4 regions of the Paenibacillus sp. DRB1-1 genome follow, and region 4 is predicted to be linked to each of the others. Evidence: riboswitches for the same ligand, from Rfam matches in the RefSeq annotation. Region 4 holds a riboswitch; each other region holds the start of a gene.
The links. Region 4 has a riboswitch for cyclic di-AMP ahead of ACQW03_RS04775 (hypothetical protein). Riboswitches for the same ligand answer to the same signal wherever they lie in the genome.

Region 1 (4,867 bases), 1.4 Mb from region 4:
ATTTAGGATTTTATTGTATTTTAATCCATTATTCCGAATATTAAAGGAGCTGATATCTTGCACCAGCCACTCAGTGAAGAAAAAGTTTTTAAAGACCCGGTACATAATTACATCCATGTTCAGGATACTGTGATATGGCGGTTGATCAACACGCCGGAGTTCCAACGTTTACGGCGCATACGGCAGTTAGGCACATCGTATCTTACGTTTCATGGAGCGGAGCATAGCCGTTTTTCACATTCATTGGGCGTATATGAGATTACGAGACGTATTATTTCTCAATTTGAACGTGGAGATTTCCTAGATTGGCCGAAGGAGGAAAGGCTGGTTGCGCTGTGTGCAGCTCTATTGCATGATGTGGGGCATGGCCCATTTTCTCATTCAATTGAGGAAGCCTTTCATATGAACCATGAGGATTGGACATGCCGCATTGTACTGGGAGACACAAAGATCAACGCTGTGCTACGGCAAGTCGACGACAAGCTTCCAAAAAAGGTGGCTGCGGTTATAGCCAAAACGTATGATAAGCCGATTGTTGTCAACTTGGTAACCAGTCCGCTAGATGCTGACCGTATGGATTATTTGTTGCGGGATGCTCATTCGACAGGTGTCAACTACGGCACGATTGATTTGGATCGTATTTTACGACTGCTGCGTCCTCATAATGGTAGAATTGTTGTAAAGGAATCAGGCATGCATGCAGTAGAAGATTATTTAATGTCACGCTATCAGATGTATTGGCAAATTTATTTTCATCCTGTAACACGCAGCTCGGAAATCCTTTTACGTAAAATTTTCAAGCGAGCAAAGGAATTGTTTAAAAACGGATATGAGTTTGGTTTTCTGCTGGACCCGCTACCGGATCTGTTGAAAGGAGAGCTTACAGTAGAGCAATATCTGATGCTCGACGAGTCATTAATCCAGACCGTATTTAGCCAGTGGAAACGAGAAAAGGACGATATTTTAAGCGATTTGAGCAGCCGTTTTATGGACCGTAGATTGTATAAATATGTAGAGATTGAAAATATGGATACAGATACCATTGACAGTATTAGAGAAGCTTTGAAAGAGGCTGGTTTGCACCCTGAATATGATTTTGAAATTGATTTTCCGACAGATCTTCCTTATGATGTGTTTCGGCAGGGTGGCTCGACGGACAACCAGATTTTACTGCTTGGACGTCAGGGCGAGGTGAGTGAAATATCCGAAGTTTCGGAAATTGTGCGCTCAATAAGTGGTATTCACCGAGGAAAATATCATATGTATTTTCCCCAGAATAAATTGAACGCGGTAAAAGACAGGCTTCCTGCCGAAATAAGGAATTATTTTGTCAAAGAATAGACAACTATATAGAAATGTAAGTAAAAAAAGGAGATGTAAACCTTGGATTTATTCGACACTCATACTCACTTGGATGCGCCACAATTTGACGAAGATCGTGAAGAAGTTATAGCACGTGCTGTCGAATCAGGAGTAACACGGATGATCAATATCGGATTTAATCGTGAGACGATTCCATCCACCATGAAATTGGCCGAGACGTATGATTTTATTTATGCGGCAGTTGGATGGCATCCGCAGGATGCTATTACAATGCAGGAGGGCGATCTAGAATGGATTGCATCGTTATGCAGTCATAAGAAGGTTGTAGCCATCGGTGAGATCGGTCTGGATTATTATTGGGATACTTCACCGAAGGATGTTCAGCATCGGGTGTTTCGAAATCAAATTGGTCTGGCTCGTGAGCTCAAAATGCCCATTGTTATCCATAACCGGGATGCGCATGAAGATATTGTTAGGATTTTGCGCGAGGAAAAAGCGAGTGAGATTGGCGGAGTCATGCACTCCTTTTCGGGTAGCTGGGAGACTGCCAAAATGGTGCTGGATATGGGATTTCACCTTTCCTTCGGTGGTCCAATAACGTTCAAAAATGCCAAGCAGCCAAAAGAGGTGCTCGCACAGGTGCCGCTGGATCGTCTACTCATTGAAACGGACGCTCCCTACCTGACGCCGCATCCGTTCCGCGGGAAGCGAAATGAGTCCGCACATGTGAGACTGGTAGCAGAGGCCGCAGCCCAAATCAAGGGAATTACAGTGGAGGAATTAGTGTCAATAACGACCCAAAATGCCTTGGAACGATTTGACATTCAATGAAAAAGTGAAGAAATCGATCAAAATAAAGAGATAGACGAAGCTAATCATGAATTTGTTGCAGGAAACTCGAGAATATTACAATATTTTAACCGAATATTTTAAAAAATGTACTTGAAACCTGCTTTACAACATGCATAGAAACAAGATATCATCTTTTCAGTGAATTGTTGTTTGAATGTAAACATCAACAAGTCATTTCATGAACCAGTCTCGCTGAGTCCCTTTTACAGGGAACGGGGGAACCGATATGGCTTACAGTACGTCCGGCGTATGTGCAAGAAGGGAACGTCTCTTCCGCCAGCCGGCTCGACCGAAATTCTTTTCCAGGATGGGATTGAATAGGTGGAGGAGCCGTATTTCGATTTCTTTCTGGGTCTTCGGGGTGAATGTGAAGGCGACCGCCATGAGCGGTTGACCCAAGCTAGGGCGACTCTCTACGTCCGAACCCGACAGCTAACCCCGTAAGCGTAACAAGAGAGAAGCCATCTCGTGCATGAGTTTTCCCGCATATTCACACATGCCGGAAGCCACGAAAGAGCTCTCTAGTCTCTTTCTCTGGCTTTTTTTGTTGTGAATAAAAGAAAATCTGTCATCATACTGTGGTTAAACAGGGGAGGACAGCATGCCGCGAAGACGGGTACATGGTGCAGGACAGTCGCAGTTTGGGCTTGTCTTGTAGAAAATCTGTTATAGTCACGTCAAATCTCAACTATGTCTTACTCCAGACGGCGGGCTATGTAAGGAGGACGGAGGAAATGGGCATTTTCCAAAAAGAGGAGACCCATGAGTCACGCTCATCCAGCATGTCTTACGTATTGCGTTGGAAGCAAGAGAATGTGCGCCAGGCTGCCTTGGTTGCTATTTTTCTAATCGCGCTAACGATTATGATTTCAATTCTGATGTACACGCAATCTAAAAAACAAGTCTTTTTTGTCATCGATGGCAAGGCATCTGCGGTAGAAACCCGGGAATCCAAGCTTCAAGATTTGCTGAGCGAGCATTCCATTTCACTTCAGCCGCATGATACAGTTTCCATGCCGCTAAATGGAGCAGTACAGGATGGGGATCGCGTAGTCATTAAACGTGCCAATCAAGTTAAAGTATCTTCAGGCAATGAGACGAAAAAGCTGTACACAACAGAAAATACAGTAGAAGGTGCCATTCGTACCTCGGGCTATAAATTATCCTCAACGGATAAAGTTTATCCTGCGTTGGATGCCTCTGTTTCGTCTAACATGGACATAAAAATCGTCCGTGTGAAGAAACAGCAGGTCGAACAGAAAAAACAGGTGCCTTATCAGGTCATCAAAACGGCCGATCCGAGTCTTTATAAAGGCGATAATCGGGTCATTCAAAGCGGCAAATCGGGTGTGGTAGTCCAGCACGTTCAAAAGGTATACCATGATGGAAAGTTGGTATCCAAACAGCTGGTAAACAAGGAAGTTGCACAGAATCGTGTGGATAAGGTCATTGCTGTAGGAACGAAGAAAAAACCGGTCGTTCTTGCTGCTTCCGTCGGTCCCAATGATGCGGTTAAGGCAACAATGGTTAGTTCGGGCAGTGCTGTCCGTAAAGCAGGCGTAAATTTTAAATATAGCAAAGTTTTACAAAATGTCTCCATGACGGCGTATTCCTCACAGGAGCCAGGGATCGGTACACGTACTGCATCCGGCGCACGTGTCACGGAAGGACGCACCATCGCTGTCGATCCGAGTGTAATCCCAATCGGCTGGTGGGTCTATATCGAAGGGGTGGGCTTCCGCCGTGCGGAGGATACCGGTGGCGCGATTAAAGGTCACAAAATCGATGTGTATTATGAGAGTTTAAGCCGAGCCAACCAATTTGGTCGTAAGCACGGTAAAACCGTATATGTTATCGGACCCGTAAAGCCTGAAATCAACTAAAACAGGTTGTGTATGTTGAGGGCAATGCGATAGTATTAACAACATAGTTATGCCATGCTAAGAAGAGGATATCCTCTTCTTATTTTGTTTTCAAAAGCAGGGAAAGATAAATATAGCTTGCTTTGTAGCAGTGGAGGGAAACGCAAATGATCAAGGAAGTGATCGTGGTAGAGGGCCGGGATGATACGGTGGCCATTCGCCGCGCTGTTGAAGCGGATACGATAGAAACTGGCGGCTCAGCCATTAATAAAATGACGCTGCGTAAAATTGCATTGGCGCAGGAGCGGCGGGGGGTCATCATTTTAACCGATCCTGATCATGCAGGGGAGCGCATCCGTAAGATTATCGCTTCCAAGGTGCCTGGCTGCAAGCAGGCCTTTATACCCGAGGCAGAAGCGACGCGCAAAGGAGATATTGGCGTGGAGAATGCCTCACCGGAAGCGATCAGACACGCTCTTGCACGGGTCCATACGACAGTGGAAGGCGCCGACCCGCTGATTGAGTGGGCGGACCTGATTGATGCTGGACTCATCACCCATCCCAATGCTGCTGCACGCCGTATGGCCTTAGGGAATGTGCTGGGTATTGGTTATTGTAACGGAAAGCAGCTACATAAACGGCTCTCTGTATTTCAGATCAGCCGCGAGGAATTTGCCGGGGCGCTGGCACAAATTGAAAGTGAAGGATTGTGATATCTATATGACAGGGATTCAAGATATAGCAACACCGCGGCGTACGAAGGACATTATTCAACGGCACGGTTTTTCGTTCAAAAAGAGTTTGGGACAAAATTTCCTGATTGATCAGAA
Region 2 (4,867 bases), 1.3 Mb from region 4:
GGGCAGCGTGGACGCGCCGAAGAGGGCTGGAACCTCCACCAGTATCATGGTAACTCCGAGTTTTATGCCGATTTTGGAATTTACAGCGTACGGATTCGGGTGCCTGAAACTCATATCGTAGCAGCGACCGGATTTCCCACCCGTGGTGCCGTCAGACAGAACGGCCAAAAAATATATCAATTTTATGCCGATGATGTACACGATTTTGCCTGGTCCGCTTCACCCAACTTTGTAACCGTAGAAGAACCCTTTTCTTCTGCTGAAGTCCCTGGTGTCAAAATCAAGCTCTACCTTGACCCGTCGCACAAGGAGCTCAAAGGGCGCTATATGAGCGCCGCGAAGGCCGCCCTTTCGTACTACAGCAAATGGTACGGGCCTTATCCATATTCCACCCTATCCATCGTCGTTCCACCCAAATCAGGCAATGGAGCCGGCGGTATGGAGTATCCGACACTCATCACAGCCGCTGCTGCGGGTAATCTGAATCCTGGCTATAGTCTGGAACGAACATTAGTTCATGAGATTGGACATCAATATTTCTACGGAATGGTAGCCAATAACGAATTTGAGGAGCCGTGGCTGGATGAAGGCTTCACCTCCTATGCAGAGGAGCGGCTTATGGAGCAAGAATATGGGCTTAGCCCCAACTTGCCATTACAATCGGGACAGGTAGCCTCCCCACAGCCGCTCAACCGCGAGTCATGGAAGTACGGCTCGGCTACTGAGTACGCGCAAAATGCCTACTCTCGAGGCAAGCTGGTACTACGGGGCATTGAACGTCAGGTGGGTATGAAAAAAATGGATCGGATTATGCGGACCTACGTCCAGACGTACCGATTTAAGCATCCGTCCTCCCAGGATTTTCAACGTATCGTGGAGAGAGTCACCGGACGCTCATGGAGCCACTATTTTGAACAGTATGTATATGACGGCCAGATGGCGGACTTTTCGGTGGATCATATCACGAACCACAAGCTGGAGAATGGATATGAAGCCGTCGTGACGGTCAGCAAAAAAGGGGCGGATTATCCCAAGATCCCTGTCCAATTTACCTTCAAGGATGGTACTACGATATTCAAGGCTTGGGACGGCGCGGGCAAAAGCACAACTTTTCGGATCAAAAGTACTTCTCCCGTTTCCTATGTAACCCTTGATCCTTTATATACCATTGCACTGGAGAACAAGCATATTAACAATAGCCTAAAGGCCGAATTGGACGAAAAGCAACAAACCCGTTGGAATGTAAGTGTAACCAAGCTGTTAGAAACACTGCTTGGAAGTCTGTCATGGTGAGGTGTCTATAGATGCGGACTGTTATAAAAGAGGGCTGGGCGCTGGTGCGCATACGATTCTATATCGTTATCATTTTATTTCTATATCGACTACTGTGGGGGGTGTTTCTCTATCGGTTGGTGCAGTCTGCCGTTATCCCGCTACTGCTCCGTTATCCTGATCAGGGTCAAAACGAGCTGGGACAGACCTTGTTTTGGATGGAGAGCCAGATTGCTCTGATGGACAGCCGGGAAGTACATGTGTATTTGTGGATACTACTAGGGGCGACTGTACTACGTATACTGATCACTCCCTTCATTAGAGCCGGAATATATCAAAGCCTGCATACCGATGCTACTGAACCGCAAAGCCTGTCCTTTTTCAAGGGTATGAAGCGCCATGGCATGTCGTCGCTGTTGTATTACACCATCGAGTTGGGACTGCTGCTGCTTCCCTCCTTTTGGGTAGTACCGAGACTCTACCCTATTGTAGCAGGAACGCTTCAATCTCCCTCTTACCTGCTGCATTTGTTGCCCTATGCCATGGGGTGGATGGCTTACGGATGGTTCATTCGGCAGTGCATCCTGTATATGCAACTGGGGACTGTCGGTGGTCACGCCATACTATCGTCCCTGCTCGCCTTCTTTCGCCAGCTCCTCCCAGCTGTCGGTGTATCCCTTTTGCTCGGTGCTTGTGTGCTGCTGGTCTTCGGTCTATTTGGCACCGTGGCGATGATTTGGACTGGCATGCTGGCGCTCATTCTCCAGCAATCGTATCATTTTGTTACTAGTCTGGTCAGGCTGTGGCATATCAGTTCGCAGTACAGACTATGGCATACCGATATCTCCAGTAGAAGTTAAGCCCTGCCTTTATGTTTTTTACTTCATTTCCGTCTGTCGAAAAATCTCGATTCATATCCGCGCAAACGACACATAACTGAATACTGTTAACAAGATCTGTTCCTTGGACATTAGGAGCAGATTTTTTTTTGTAACTTTTTGCAATGAAACATTTGCCAAAGCCAGCCGTCTTTGTTACAATAATCGCAGTGAACTGATAGTAACAACTTTGTAATCTTTATTGTAACCTTTATCTCAAAAATAACGTTATTGTGAATACTGCTCTCCAAGGTGCACATCTTAAGTTAAGCCTAATTCCTGGCACCTAGGAAGCGGGGGAACCAGTTTGGGTGAATTGATCTCGCAACAGAGTGGTCATAGGGGAACCTTCTACCGAATCCTTAAGCTAACCTCGCAGGCATTGGAAGGGGTATATTTTTTTTGAAGAAGAAGCTAACGATCGCAGCTATGGGTCTTGCCATTGCCTTTACATCTTTTACATTCGGTGGCGGCAGTGCATATGCAGACTCCAAGATGGACCAGGTCATTCAAGATGCCAAAGGAACGAGCTACAGAAGCGGAGGCACTACACTCGAGGGATTCGATTGCTCCGGCTTCACAATGTATGTATTCAACAAACTGGGAATTAAACTTCCGCATCAATCTGGATCACAATTCAAAATGGGATCTTCTGTATCCCGCGATGAAATGAGACCTGGAGACCTGGTGTTCTTCAACACCACAGGAAGAGGCATTTCCCATGTAGGTATCTTCGTAGGTGAAGGGAAATTTGCCCACTCCTCGACTTCACGTGGTGTAGTAGTTAGCTCACTGAACGAAAATTATTACGCTAACCGCTATGTCGGTGCAAAAAGAATTATGAGCACAGACGCTTACCATTCTGTAGCTTCAGAAATTCCTGATGACGACAACGTAGAATAACTAACGCACAGCAAGCTAACCCTAGCCGCAATTTGATTCTGGCCGGAATCGAATTGCGGTTTTTTATGTCCACAACATCAGCAATTATTATCATTACTGACGAACTGAAGCCTCAAAAGGTTTCAATTTTAGCGAACATCGTCGGTTTTACCGTCAGCGCTGGGGGAGCATATGAGCAGTAAATCCTTCTTATTGAATGTATACCCGACTTGAGTATGAAATAAACACGCTTGCCATTCCCCTGCAACTTGTCTACAATCTGTTGTTAATGATTGAAGTACTTGTAAAAGGAGGATGGAACACATGCCGGCCTCAATATCTAACTATCGGATCGTACCGATGGACGAGCATCAAGCGGCTGCAATCTGTGAGTGGCGCTATGATCCACCTTATAATATATACGGATGGCTCCCCTGGGAACAAATGAAGGCGCTTGAAGTCGAATTTGGAAGTCCCACGCTTCGCCAAGAGCAATATGTTGCTGTACTGGATGAAGAGAATAAGCTGACGGGATTTGCCCAATATTTCCCTATGATCGGTGTGACCCGGCTAGGTCTTGGAATGCATCCTGAAAGATGCGGACATGGCAAAGGCGCTGATTTTGTCCGTGCCATTGCAGAGGAAGCCCAACGACGCAACCCGAAGAATGAAATTGATCTAGAGGTACTTACTTGGAATCATCGCGCTATCCGGGCTTACAAGGCGGCTGGATTTGAGCTTACAGATACCTATGAACGCCAGACTCCCGATGGCAAAAAACCGTTTTATTGTATGGTATATCGTCCCGAGCACCAAACCCAGGTTCTATGATAAAAGCGCCTTCGGCATACAACCGCGATGTTGTATAGCGAAGGCGCTTTTATCATCATACGACCGATCATTACAAGCTCAATGACTGCTGCGCATTTTTTCAAAAGCTTCATTATATTGTTGGGCTTCCTTAATATCCACGGCCATAATACCGCCGTCGTCCCAAGAGGTCAAACGCAGAGTCACGGTCTTGTAATCAATCGTAATAAATGGATGATGATTGAATGCTTCAGATATAGCGGCAACTTCATCCACGAATGCAATCCCTTTCATAAAACTGGAAAAATTATATTTCCGAACGATCCAACGTCCTTCCTCCAGTTCCCAGCCCTCCAGTTTCTCCAGATGTGCTTCAATCTCTTCTTGTGTAAAAGGCATGTTACGAACTCCTCCCCGTTTATACGGAAGCCTTTCGACCGCTTAAATACGGCCAAAACTACGATATATTGGTGTACATATTACCACGGCCCCGTTGATAAATCCATAAGACGGACCTCAAATCAAAGGTACTGACGTCAGCTCCTCGTCTCCAATGAGTACATAGATACGATGGTGCTCCGGCTCATAGATCACAACGCCACTGCCTACAGTGATTATGGGCTCTGTACCCAGTGCATAGAATAAGTCTTCTGCCAAAGCTTCATTGACTTCCTGGCGTCCCGCCGGGTCCAGCCTGTCCCAATCTTCTACTTCCATCTCGAAAAATTCGTAGCTGTCTGGGATGCGTCCCACAGCCTCTGTCAAATCGTTCAAAATTTGTTCATACTCACGCCCATGCTTTACTCCCATGCCATTTCCTCCAATGGTTCCGCCATTCAATACATAATCACCTTATTATACCGGAAATTCGCACTTAACAAAAAAGAGAGTTTTGTCGATAAATACTATAATCCGTCTTGTAATGACGCGCTTGGGGCAAGGACGACCCCGGCGGCATGAAAGGATTCAAAATCTATTCTCATGGATGAGGTGTATCATGCAAATTTCAACCATTATCGGACTTG
Region 3 (4,867 bases), 4.3 Mb from region 4:
AAGAGATATGGAAAATGTCCACACCCGCATCACGATATCGTTCCCCTACGCCTGTTATGTATTCCACATTATATCCATCTTCGACGTATTCTTTGGCGGATATCCGCATAAGCACAGGCATATCAGCAGGAAGAACCTCTTTAACAGCATGTATGACCTCAACACCGAACAGTGACAAATCCTGCCCATATTCATCTTCTCTGGCATTTGTTAAAGGGGAATGAAATTGATGGATCAGATAGCCGTGAGCGCCATGTATCTCGACCGTGTCAAAACCTGCTTCCACCGCGCGGCGCGCGCCTTCTTTGTATGCCTGAACCAGTTCCCTGACTTCAGCCGTCTTTAAGGCGTGGGGCTCTTTAAAGCGTTCGCTAAAAGGAATCGAGGACGGACCCACAGGTTGCTCAGCATCTTCAGCCTTGCGTCCAGCGTGGCCTAGTTGAATGCCAATTTTGGCACCATACTTGTGGACTTCCTCTACAATCTTACGATATGCAGGAATATGTTCGTCACTCCAAATACCCAAATCACGATCTGTAATACGTCCATCTGGATGGACCGCTGTCATTTCCACAATAATAAGTCCAGTGCCTCCTACTGCCCGGCTCACATAATGGACATGATGCCAATCCGTTGGATTTCCGTCCTTGGCCTCCACGCTGTATTGGCACATCGGGGGCATAACAATCCGATTTTTTAAAGAAAGCCCCTTTAATTGATAAGGAGTAAACAAGTCGGTCACTTTTATCCATCCTTCCTTCAATTCCATGTCTGTATAATTATGAATTGCATCCCCATTATACACCAGCTGTCACGGTATACCGAATTCGTTGTAAGGCTAAAACTTGCGAAAATGCTCCTGTTTCCGGTCATGTTTAAGAGAATATGTACGTTTAGCTCCATCATCTTCATTGATAATCGTTTCATCGTGGACTTCTTTCCAGTCGTTGATGAGCCGAACTTGGTAACCAGCATATTTTTAATAGGACAGGTACATAATAGTCGAGAGCACCACTAGGTACCACTGCACGGAAAGGGGGGATACATATGCCGTACAGGGGAGTGTTGCCATGCTTGGCACTGTTACTAGCATTTTCAAGTTTACCCGTTCACGCGGATGCGCCTCCCAACATCGGAACGCCCCATCCCAAGGAAGCAGCTGTTGCTTCTTCTGTACAACAGAGCACAGATCGAGCAACTCCTACATTAGCAATGCTGCGAAAAAAACATGCGGACATTTTTAAAATGTGCGGCCCACACACCCGCCAAATTGCCTTAACCTTTGATGATGTGCCCGATTCTAGGTATACGCCGCAGGTTTTGGACGTATTACACGCCAATGGCATCAAAGCCACCTTTTTTATCGTCGGTCACCGTGCGGAAAAGCATCCGGGGATCATACGCCGTATTATCCGTGAAGGCCATGCTATAGGAAACCATTCCTATACTCATCCGGATTTTAGGAAGGCCACACCAGAACGCTTTCGCAACCAGATTACAAAAACAGAACGTATTTTACAAGCCAGCGCAGGTATTCGCCCCAAGTTGATTCGTCCACCCTACGGTGAAATCACGGAGCCTCAAATCCAATGGGCACGTCGTCATGGCTACATGATTGTCAATTGGAATGTAGACTCTCTCGACTGGAAGGGACTAAGTAAAACACAAATTCAGCGCAATGTGATCCCAGCTACCGGGCCTGGCTCTATTATTTTAATGCACGCAGGTGGAGGTCAAAGCTCCAACTTGCAAGGCACTGTCCAAGCTCTGCCGGGTCTAATTCACTCTCTAAAAGCTAAGGGCTACAAATTTGTGACAGTCCCTCGGCTACTCCACACATCGGAACGGAAATAACCATATGTTTAGGATTGAGCTACAAGCTAAAGCAACGTAAAAAGGCTGTCTTACCAGCAGAAGTTTTCTGCTCGTCAAGACAGCCTTTTTTACGGATAGGACCTGATAAGAGTCCGACCTAGTTATATATGGTAGGATACAGGCATTAAGTTTACATAGTATATATTATGTTTAATTAAACCGTATATACGTACAATGCTATTTATCAATAACGTATAGCTTCACATTTTGAAATCCAAAGTCGTTCACAAATGATTTGTTGCCAGGAATAAAGATATCAATCCGTTTTCCTGTAATGGCGCTGCCCTGATCGCGAGCGACAGCTACAAAAGAATGATCCGGCAAACCTGGGTGGGAATAGCCTGTAACCAGCACTTTCGTGCCCATCGGAATGACGTTCGGGTCTACCGCAATTGTACCTAGTTTAAGCGGATTGCCGTAGTAGTCCACTGCTCCCCATTTACCATTCTCATCGGCTGCGGCAGAATACGCAGAAGCCTTAACGTCAACTATTTTGCTATAGTTAAATGTTTTGCCCCACGCTTGAATCGTTGGCCCCTCATTCACTGGTGCTTTCTCCGTAATAAGCTGCGGCTTCGAATCCGAAGCTGCCTTCACACTTTTTTCACCAGGTACCTTAATTTGCAGACCTGCATATATATTGTTGGAGGCAATGTTTGGGTTCGCCTTCGTCAGCTCGTCCACTGATACTCCATAACGTTGAGCAAGCAAAAAGAAGGTATCACCATCTTTGGCAGTATGAAGCGAAGCAGCATCCGCTACTCCAGCTGTCTGTGCCAGACCTGCAATGGCTGCGGCAAGCACCGCAAATTTCATGGTTTTTCCAATATGTTTTAGATGTTTCAAAGATATGTACCTCCTCTGTTATGCCTGCGAAGTTAGCTGTCGGATTCGGACTCAGAAGAAGCCCTATGCTTGTGCAATTCACCCCTAGGCATATTCCATATCGTCTTATGACGTATCGGAAAGAATGCCGTTGTTACGTCCCCCGCACTTCCCATAGTTTGGGCCCAGCATTCAGCGTTTGTCATAACCGCATGCTGTCCCGGTAAGTTTTGGCTTACTGCATAATATCACAATTTTGTAACCTTATCCGCATGAAAATGTTGGGAACCTTGAACATCATACTATACTCGTTACAATTTTGTCACCAAGAAATCGATATTTGTTACGAAAATATGGGGAAATGGTGACAAAAAAAGAAAAAGCCCTCCGTCAATGAAGTGAACCCTGTCAAGTAGACAGCTATCAAAAAGCAATAATTAAGCAGCCTGAGTCCTGTATTCATAAGGAGTCAGGTTGTTTAGTTTCTCTTGAAAGCGTTCATGGTTGTAGAAATGGATATACTTTTGAACAGCATGCTCCACCTGTTGAGCTGAATGGAAGGCGTGGAGATAGAAACACTCGGTTTTAAAATGACTGAAGAAGTTTTCTATACATGCATTGTCCCAGCAGTTCCCTTTTCGGGACATGCTGGCCTGTATTCCGTATCGCTTGAGCAGGTTGGTATATTGGCGAGAGGTATATTGAAATCCTTGGTCGCTATGCAGTAGAACACCTCGCGCATCCTGTCGCTTCCTTGCCTTTTTCACTGTATCCAACACCAGGCTCAAATCGTTTCTGCGGCTGATCTGGTAGGCAACAATTTCGTTGTTAAAAAGATCCTGAATCGCGGAAAGGTAGAGCCTCTGTCCATTGAATATGAGGTAAGTGATGTCTGTTACCCACTTTTGATTCAACTGGTCGGCCTTAAATTCCCGGTTTAGATGATTGCCAGAAATGACATAGGCTTCTTTCTTGCCGTAGTAAGGTCTCTTCCTACGAATGATCGCCTTGATTCCTAGTTCACCCATAAGTCTCCGTACACGCTTATGATTTATATGTATGCCATAGATTCGATTCAACCAAACCTTCACCCTGCGGTAGCCGTATATTCCTTTCAATTTCTCGTAACAAGCCATGATTTTTAGCTTCATGGTTTCATCTTCCCGCTGTTTTTGTGAAACGAACATCTTTCGCTTTATCCATTTATAAAAGCCGCTTTTGGATACTCCGGCCAGTTCACATAGTAGTACGATGCTATGTCCCTTACTAAGCAATTCTTGGATCACCGCAAACTTTTTACTCTTGGGTACAGCCTCCATTCCTCCTTTCACATCTGCAAGAGCTTTTTTAGCATTTCATTTTCTGCTTCAAGGCGTTTCAGCTTGACCTCCGGATCTTCGGGGCGTGTTCGAGGTCTGCCGATGCCAGGCCCTTTTGCTTTGCCTCGTTTTTCCTCTAGACCTTTCATTCCCTCGGCTTTGAAGTGTCTCACCCATCGGCGAACCAGCGAAGCGTCAATCTCCATTTCTCGTGCCACGTTTTTATATCCGATTCCCTTGTTGAGGTACAGATCCACTGTCTTTTTCTTGAAGCTCACATCGTAAGTTTTTCTTATTACTCCCATAGAAAAATCCCCTCCATAATAGACAGATTAGTCGGCTTGCTCTTTTCTGTCTACTATGAGGGGATCATATCACAAACGGAGGGCTTTTTTATAGCTCATATCAGCACTTTCTTACAATACTTTGGCAAGAAAATCACGGGTGCGATCATGGCTTGGAGTACCAAATACCTGCTCTGGTGTACCTTGCTCTACAATTTTACCGTTATCCATAAAGATGATTCGATCGCCTACCTCACGGGCAAAGCCCATTTCATGCGTCACGATTACCATGGTCATGCCGCCTTCGGCGAGCTTCTTCATTACATCCAGAACCTCTCCAACCATTTCAGGGTCCAATGCAGAAGTCGGCTCATCGAACAGCATTACGTGCGGCTGCATGGCCAAAGCACGCGCAATCGCAATACGTTGCTTCTGACCTCCGGATAGCTGGTTCGGAAAGGTATTCTTCTTATCCTCAAGCCCTACGGTACGCAGGAGTTCTAGCGCAATTTTTTCCGCTTCCTTCCCTGACTGTCTTCTAACCTGCGTTGGTGCAAGCGTCAG
Region 4 (4,867 bases):
AAAAACACTCTGCCACCTGAGGAAAGGGACAGAGTGTTTTTGGTGTTGTGACCACATTGGCGAAACGACGCATCAGGGGGATGCAGGAAGGCGTTTGAATAGACCTGAGGAGGAAAACAGTCTAGGTTCATCCGATTGGCTATTATGGCTCGTATAAAGAGGTAGAGTGATGTAGGAGCTGGACCAATGTCTGTGAAGAAGGCGACGCTGGAATGCAGTTGGCTCAGGCTCGTTAAGCTTCTTCCAGGCGGAGAGCAGCTCGCTTGTCATACGCTCCATAAGAGGGTTCTTTTCCTCATAAGGAGGATTGAGTAATTTGAAGGCATCTTCCACACAGGAGGACACCGCTGCGCTAAGATAGCCGTGAACGGTCTGTTCTACATCGTTTCCGAGGAGGAAGTTAATCCAGGTGTGAACGGTAGCGAGTGTGCCAATCGCATTGTATTGAATGAGTATGGATTCCAACTGGTCAAATTCAAGCCAAGGATAAAGAGCCTTAGCGAGCTTGAGCAGACGCTGGCCGGATAGACGAAACTCCTTCACATGCTGCCAGGAGGGACGTTGGGTATGCAGCATCTTATCAATGAGGGCGATCCGCCAACTGTCATTCTGCTGGATGGCGACATACAGACTTTTGATAGCCATGCCGTCAACGGTTGTAAATTGAGGATACAAATCATCCAGCATGTAATGTTCCAGGTCTTGTAGACTGTTCAAATGTCCGTTACGGAATAGTTTCTCCAGTCCGTTAAAACGGGTGAAGCCACCAACAGGTAGGGAAGGGTCCAACAATAATGCATAGTTCAGCAAACGGTTGCCTTTATGCAAGGTGGTTCGCCTCCTCGAAGTGAATCCTTATGTTATGTTATTTAACTCTTTACTTTGGGGAAACAAACTGTATTCGAAATATATGTAATATATATTTACATTTAAATAGCTTTTGTGTCAAATTAAATATTCTTATCGCTCATATATGTTAGTTAAAATAACATATAAAATAATTATTATGTTTTTGTTTACAAATAGTTGATGAGAGAGTATAATAAATCTGTTGCCTCATTACATTATGATTTGCGGTCGTGGTGGAATGGCAGACACGCTATCTTGAGGGGGTAGTGGGCGTACGCCCGTGGAGGTTCGAGTCCTCTCGACCGCATTATATGCAAGACTCAGTTAAAAAAGCATCCTGACACGGTTTACGTGAAGGGATGCTTTTTTTGTTAAGCATTTTTCGTTATATCCTTTAGCCACAGAAGCAACGGTAGACAATAGGTCATTTATTAACTGTGATAAAGAAGGATGTCAGTTTTGCTGCAAAAGCTGCTCTATATCTCCCGCCAGCTTATCTGGAGTGGTTTGCGGTGCATAGCGCTTAAATACGTTACCTTCTCGTGTAATTAAGAATTTAGTAAAATTCCATTTGATCGCTTTAGACCCTAATACCCCCGGAGCAGTTTGGGTCAAGTAGCGAAATAAGGGGTGCGCTTGATCGCCATTGACATCTGTCTTGGCGAACATCGGAAAGGTAACACCATAATTGATCTGGCAAAACTCGGAAATCTCCTCGCTGGAACCTGGCTCTTGTTTGGCAAATTGGTTGCTGGGGAATCCCAAAATTTCGAGCCCCTGTTCATGGTACTGGTCATATAGCTCTTGTAGCGCTTTGTATTGGGGGGTTAACCCACATTTGCTGGCAGTGTTCACGATAAGCAGAACGTTCCCTTCATATGTGGATAACGGAATTTGTTTCCCTTGCAGGGTTTGCGCATCATATTCATAAACGGTCATAGTATCTCTCCTTATTCAATATTCAGCAATTAAATTGTAAGCAATTAAAAGCGAGGTTGCAAGTTTTGAAAAGCTGTATCAAGCCTTTAGCCGCTGTAAAATCGTATTTTGTTCAAAACAGTAAATCGCACCGCAAATGGAGCGAATTAAGGTGTTTCTTCTTATAAAAGCGGGTTCAATCGGTGTTTAGCTGGTACATATAGCGTATTTTCTTCTCTTTTTACAAAAAAAGGCCAAAAACGCCCTACCCTACGCCAATATTGACATGCTTGTCATTTTTGAAAAGGGATGAAAAACAGAGATTGAAGGAGCTGTGATAAGCATAGTAGTATTGTAAGCGCTATTATTAATATCCTAGGCTCTAAAGGCCGATTTATAACCCCGCAGTTGAGCTTTACAGTCTTCCATGCGCGGGTGTATGATTCAAGACGTAATTTCAAATTAACTTGAATGAAGCAACAACGAAATGTCTATAGCGCTGAATTTTGCAGTTGCAAAAGCGGGGGAACCAATCGAGACTGTACGGCTTCGGAAGCCGTGTGTCTCATGGGGTGAATTTTCCGGTCAAGTGCCAGAAATAGGGCGACTCTCACGTCCGAATCCGACAGCTAACCTCGTAAGCGTACAGGGAGAGGCAACAAACCGCCGTGTGCAGCCATGGTTTATTTTATCATGGATATGTAAGAAGCCGGAGGAAAGCCTTTTTCCTTCGGCTTCTTTTTGTTGTCTTTTTATACCGGGAGAGGAGCTACTGATGGAAGGTCGGTTAATTATTGTCACTGCACCGAATGAAGCGGGCAGAAGTTTTGTGAAATTGCTTATTTTCAAAAAATTGGCGTTTGCAGTTCTGACGAATAGCGCCCAGGAGGAACGACAGCTCAAAAAAATGGGTGTGGAGCACATTGTCCGCATCAATACTATGCAAGCAGGAAAATGGAATTTTCCAAAAAAAGAAATTGGTAGTGTGTATTTGTTCGAGAACAGCTTGAATCTAACTTGCCGTTTCCTGCAAATATGTCGGCCGCTAACATCGGAATCGATCTATGTTATTACGCACGGCTGTAATCCACAAGGAATTTATCGGGGATTGGGAGCGGATCATGTGATCTACACATTGAACGGAGAGGTGGGTTTTCTGCTGAACGGATAAGCACTTATAACATAGTTGTTTTATGATTTTATGATCAAATAAGAATGGCGATCTGAGGACCGATACGGAGGGTATAATCATGATGGATATATACATGTTGCTCGTCATGGCTGTGAGTTATGGAGTGATACTGCTGTTTGTACGCTGGTGTGATGCGCAGACCTCTAAAGGAGGACGAAGAGGATGATCGTTATACTTGGGCTTACGGCTATTGTGTTTATGTATTTAATCTACGCACTCCTGAACCCTGAAAAGTTCTAGTCAGCTATAGGGGATAGAGCGGGCGGGAACAACAGATCTGAATATTAAGCATCATAGGTAGCGGGTTTTCGCAAACGTGTGCACACAATTGGTGCTCTGGAAGCAGGTCTGTTGTTCCAAACGCAGGAGCATTTTGAAGGAGGAATAAAGGATGGAGCTGCTTCAAATTGGAATTGTGATCGTCATATTGCTGCTCTTGGTAAAGCCAGTGGGCACTTATATGTATCATGTATTCTCGAATGAACCCAATCGGACGGATCGGATTTTTGGCGGAACAGAAAAGCTGATTTATAAGATAGTAGGATTGAAGAAGCTGGAGAGCATGCGTTGGACTACGTATGTTATGAGTTTCATTGCAACGAATGTCGTGCTTGTGGCGATCAGCTACTTGCTGTTGCGTATACAGGGAATGCTTCCCGGTAATCCTGCGGGAAACAGTAATATGGAAGCATCACTAGCTTTTAATACGGTAATCAGCTTTATGACGAATACGAATCTCCAACATTATAGCGGAGAAAGCGGGCTTACGTATCTGACACAGATGGCGTTCGTCACGATGATGATGTTCACTTCGGCTGCTTCCGGTTTTGCGGTTGCTGCGGCTTTTATGAGGGGATTGACGCGGCGCGGTGAAGGGATGGGCAATTTCTTTCAAGATTTTATTAAAGCCATTATAAGAATTTTCCTGCCGCTGGCCTTTGTGCTTACGCTGGTGCTGGTTGGATTGAAGGTACCACAGACGCTACAGCCTACGGCGGATCTTACGACACTGAGCGGAACACAGCAGCAGATTTCTATGGGACCCATTGCTTCTCTGGAGTCCATCAAGCATTTGGGGACAAACGGGGGCGGTTATGCGGGAGCTAACTCTGCGCATCCTTTTGAAAATCCAAGTCCTTGGACGAACGTGCTGGAAATTTTGGCAATGTGGGTAATGCCGGCTTCATTGCCGTATACCTTTGGATTGTTTGCCCGTAATCGTAAACAGGGCTGGATTATTTTTAGCTCCATGATGGTATTGTTTCTAATTTTTCTATCCATTACGTATGTGTCTGAAAAGACAGGTAATCCGTTAATCCAGACACTGGGTGTGGATGCTTCTCAAGGAAGCATGGAAGGGAAAGAGGTTCGTTTCGGCATTGGACAATCGGCTTTATTCACTGCGGTCACAACAGCGGCAACGACAGGTTCGGTCAATAATATGCATGATACACTAACCCCACTGGGTGGTATGGCTGCTTTGGGAGAAATGATGCTAAACGTCATTTTTGGCGGCAAGGGTGTCGGGCTGATGAATATGCTGATGTATGCGATTCTGGGTGTGTTTATATGCGGACTGATGGTCGGGAGAACTCCGGAATTTATGGGAAGGAAGATTGAAGGCAAGGAAATGAAGCTGATCGCGATTGCCATTTTGGTACATCCGTTTCTCATTCTCGCCCCAACTGCACTTGCATTTATGAGTCATTGGGGATACGATGCGGTCACTAACCCTGGCTATCACGGGTTGACTCAGGTGCTCTATGAATATGCGTCATCTGCCGCAAATAACGGTTCGGGATTTGAAGGTCTTTCGGATAACAACGTATTCTGGAATATGACAACGGGGATGGTTATGTTCTTCGGACGATATGTATCTATGATTGCATTGTTGGCTGTGGCGGCTTC

Region 1: linked by a shared signal. The riboswitch ahead of ACQW03_RS11045 (3D domain-containing protein) and the one ahead of ACQW03_RS04775 (hypothetical protein) in region 4 are both predicted to bind cyclic di-AMP.
Region 2: linked by a shared signal. The riboswitch ahead of ACQW03_RS10635 (C40 family peptidase) and the one ahead of ACQW03_RS04775 (hypothetical protein) in region 4 are both predicted to bind cyclic di-AMP.
Region 3: linked by a shared signal. The riboswitch ahead of ACQW03_RS23930 (3D domain-containing protein) and the one ahead of ACQW03_RS04775 (hypothetical protein) in region 4 are both predicted to bind cyclic di-AMP.

What each region holds. Positions count from the first base shown of each region.
Region 1 is NZ_JBODQH010000001.1:2,502,875-2,507,741, reverse strand. It holds gene ACQW03_RS11055 (HD domain-containing protein) at 58-1,341, shown strand; gene ACQW03_RS11050 (TatD family hydrolase) at 1,384-2,154, shown strand; cyclic di-AMP (ydaO/yuaA leader) riboswitch at 2,356-2,638, shown strand; gene ACQW03_RS11045 (3D domain-containing protein) at 2,910-4,058, shown strand; gene rnmV (ribonuclease M5) at 4,205-4,750, shown strand; gene rsmA (16S rRNA (adenine(1518)-N(6)/adenine(1519)-N(6))-dimethyltransferase RsmA) at 4,758-4,867, shown strand, end outside.
Region 2 is NZ_JBODQH010000001.1:2,394,123-2,398,989, forward strand. It holds gene ACQW03_RS10625 (M1 family metallopeptidase) at 1-1,293, shown strand, start outside; gene ACQW03_RS10630 (hypothetical protein) at 1,305-2,132, shown strand; cyclic di-AMP (ydaO/yuaA leader) riboswitch at 2,410-2,547, shown strand; gene ACQW03_RS10635 (C40 family peptidase) at 2,553-3,053, shown strand; gene ACQW03_RS10640 (GNAT family N-acetyltransferase) at 3,357-3,863, shown strand; gene ACQW03_RS10645 (4a-hydroxytetrahydrobiopterin dehydratase) at 3,942-4,241, opposite strand; gene ACQW03_RS10650 (hypothetical protein) at 4,359-4,652, opposite strand; gene motA (flagellar motor stator protein MotA) at 4,840-4,867, shown strand, end outside.
Region 3 is NZ_JBODQH010000001.1:5,315,166-5,320,032, reverse strand. It holds gene ACQW03_RS23940 (NADH:flavin oxidoreductase/NADH oxidase) at 1-742, opposite strand, end outside; gene ACQW03_RS23935 (polysaccharide deacetylase family protein) at 1,048-1,854, shown strand; gene ACQW03_RS23930 (3D domain-containing protein) at 2,053-2,721, opposite strand; cyclic di-AMP (ydaO/yuaA leader) riboswitch at 2,728-2,896, opposite strand; gene ACQW03_RS23925 (IS3 family transposase) at 3,138-4,019, opposite strand; gene ACQW03_RS23920 (transposase) at 4,028-4,324, opposite strand; gene ACQW03_RS23915 (amino acid ABC transporter ATP-binding protein) at 4,436-4,867, opposite strand, start outside.
Region 4 is NZ_JBODQH010000001.1:1,062,444-1,067,310, reverse strand. It holds gene ACQW03_RS04790 (urease accessory protein UreF) at 73-810, opposite strand; tRNA gene ACQW03_RS04785 (tRNA-Leu) at 1,074-1,156, shown strand; gene ACQW03_RS04780 (glutathione peroxidase) at 1,303-1,788, opposite strand; cyclic di-AMP (ydaO/yuaA leader) riboswitch at 2,255-2,427, shown strand; gene ACQW03_RS04775 (hypothetical protein) at 2,543-2,938, shown strand; gene ACQW03_RS04770 (potassium-transporting ATPase subunit F) at 3,122-3,199, shown strand; gene kdpA (potassium-transporting ATPase subunit KdpA) at 3,351-4,867, shown strand, end outside.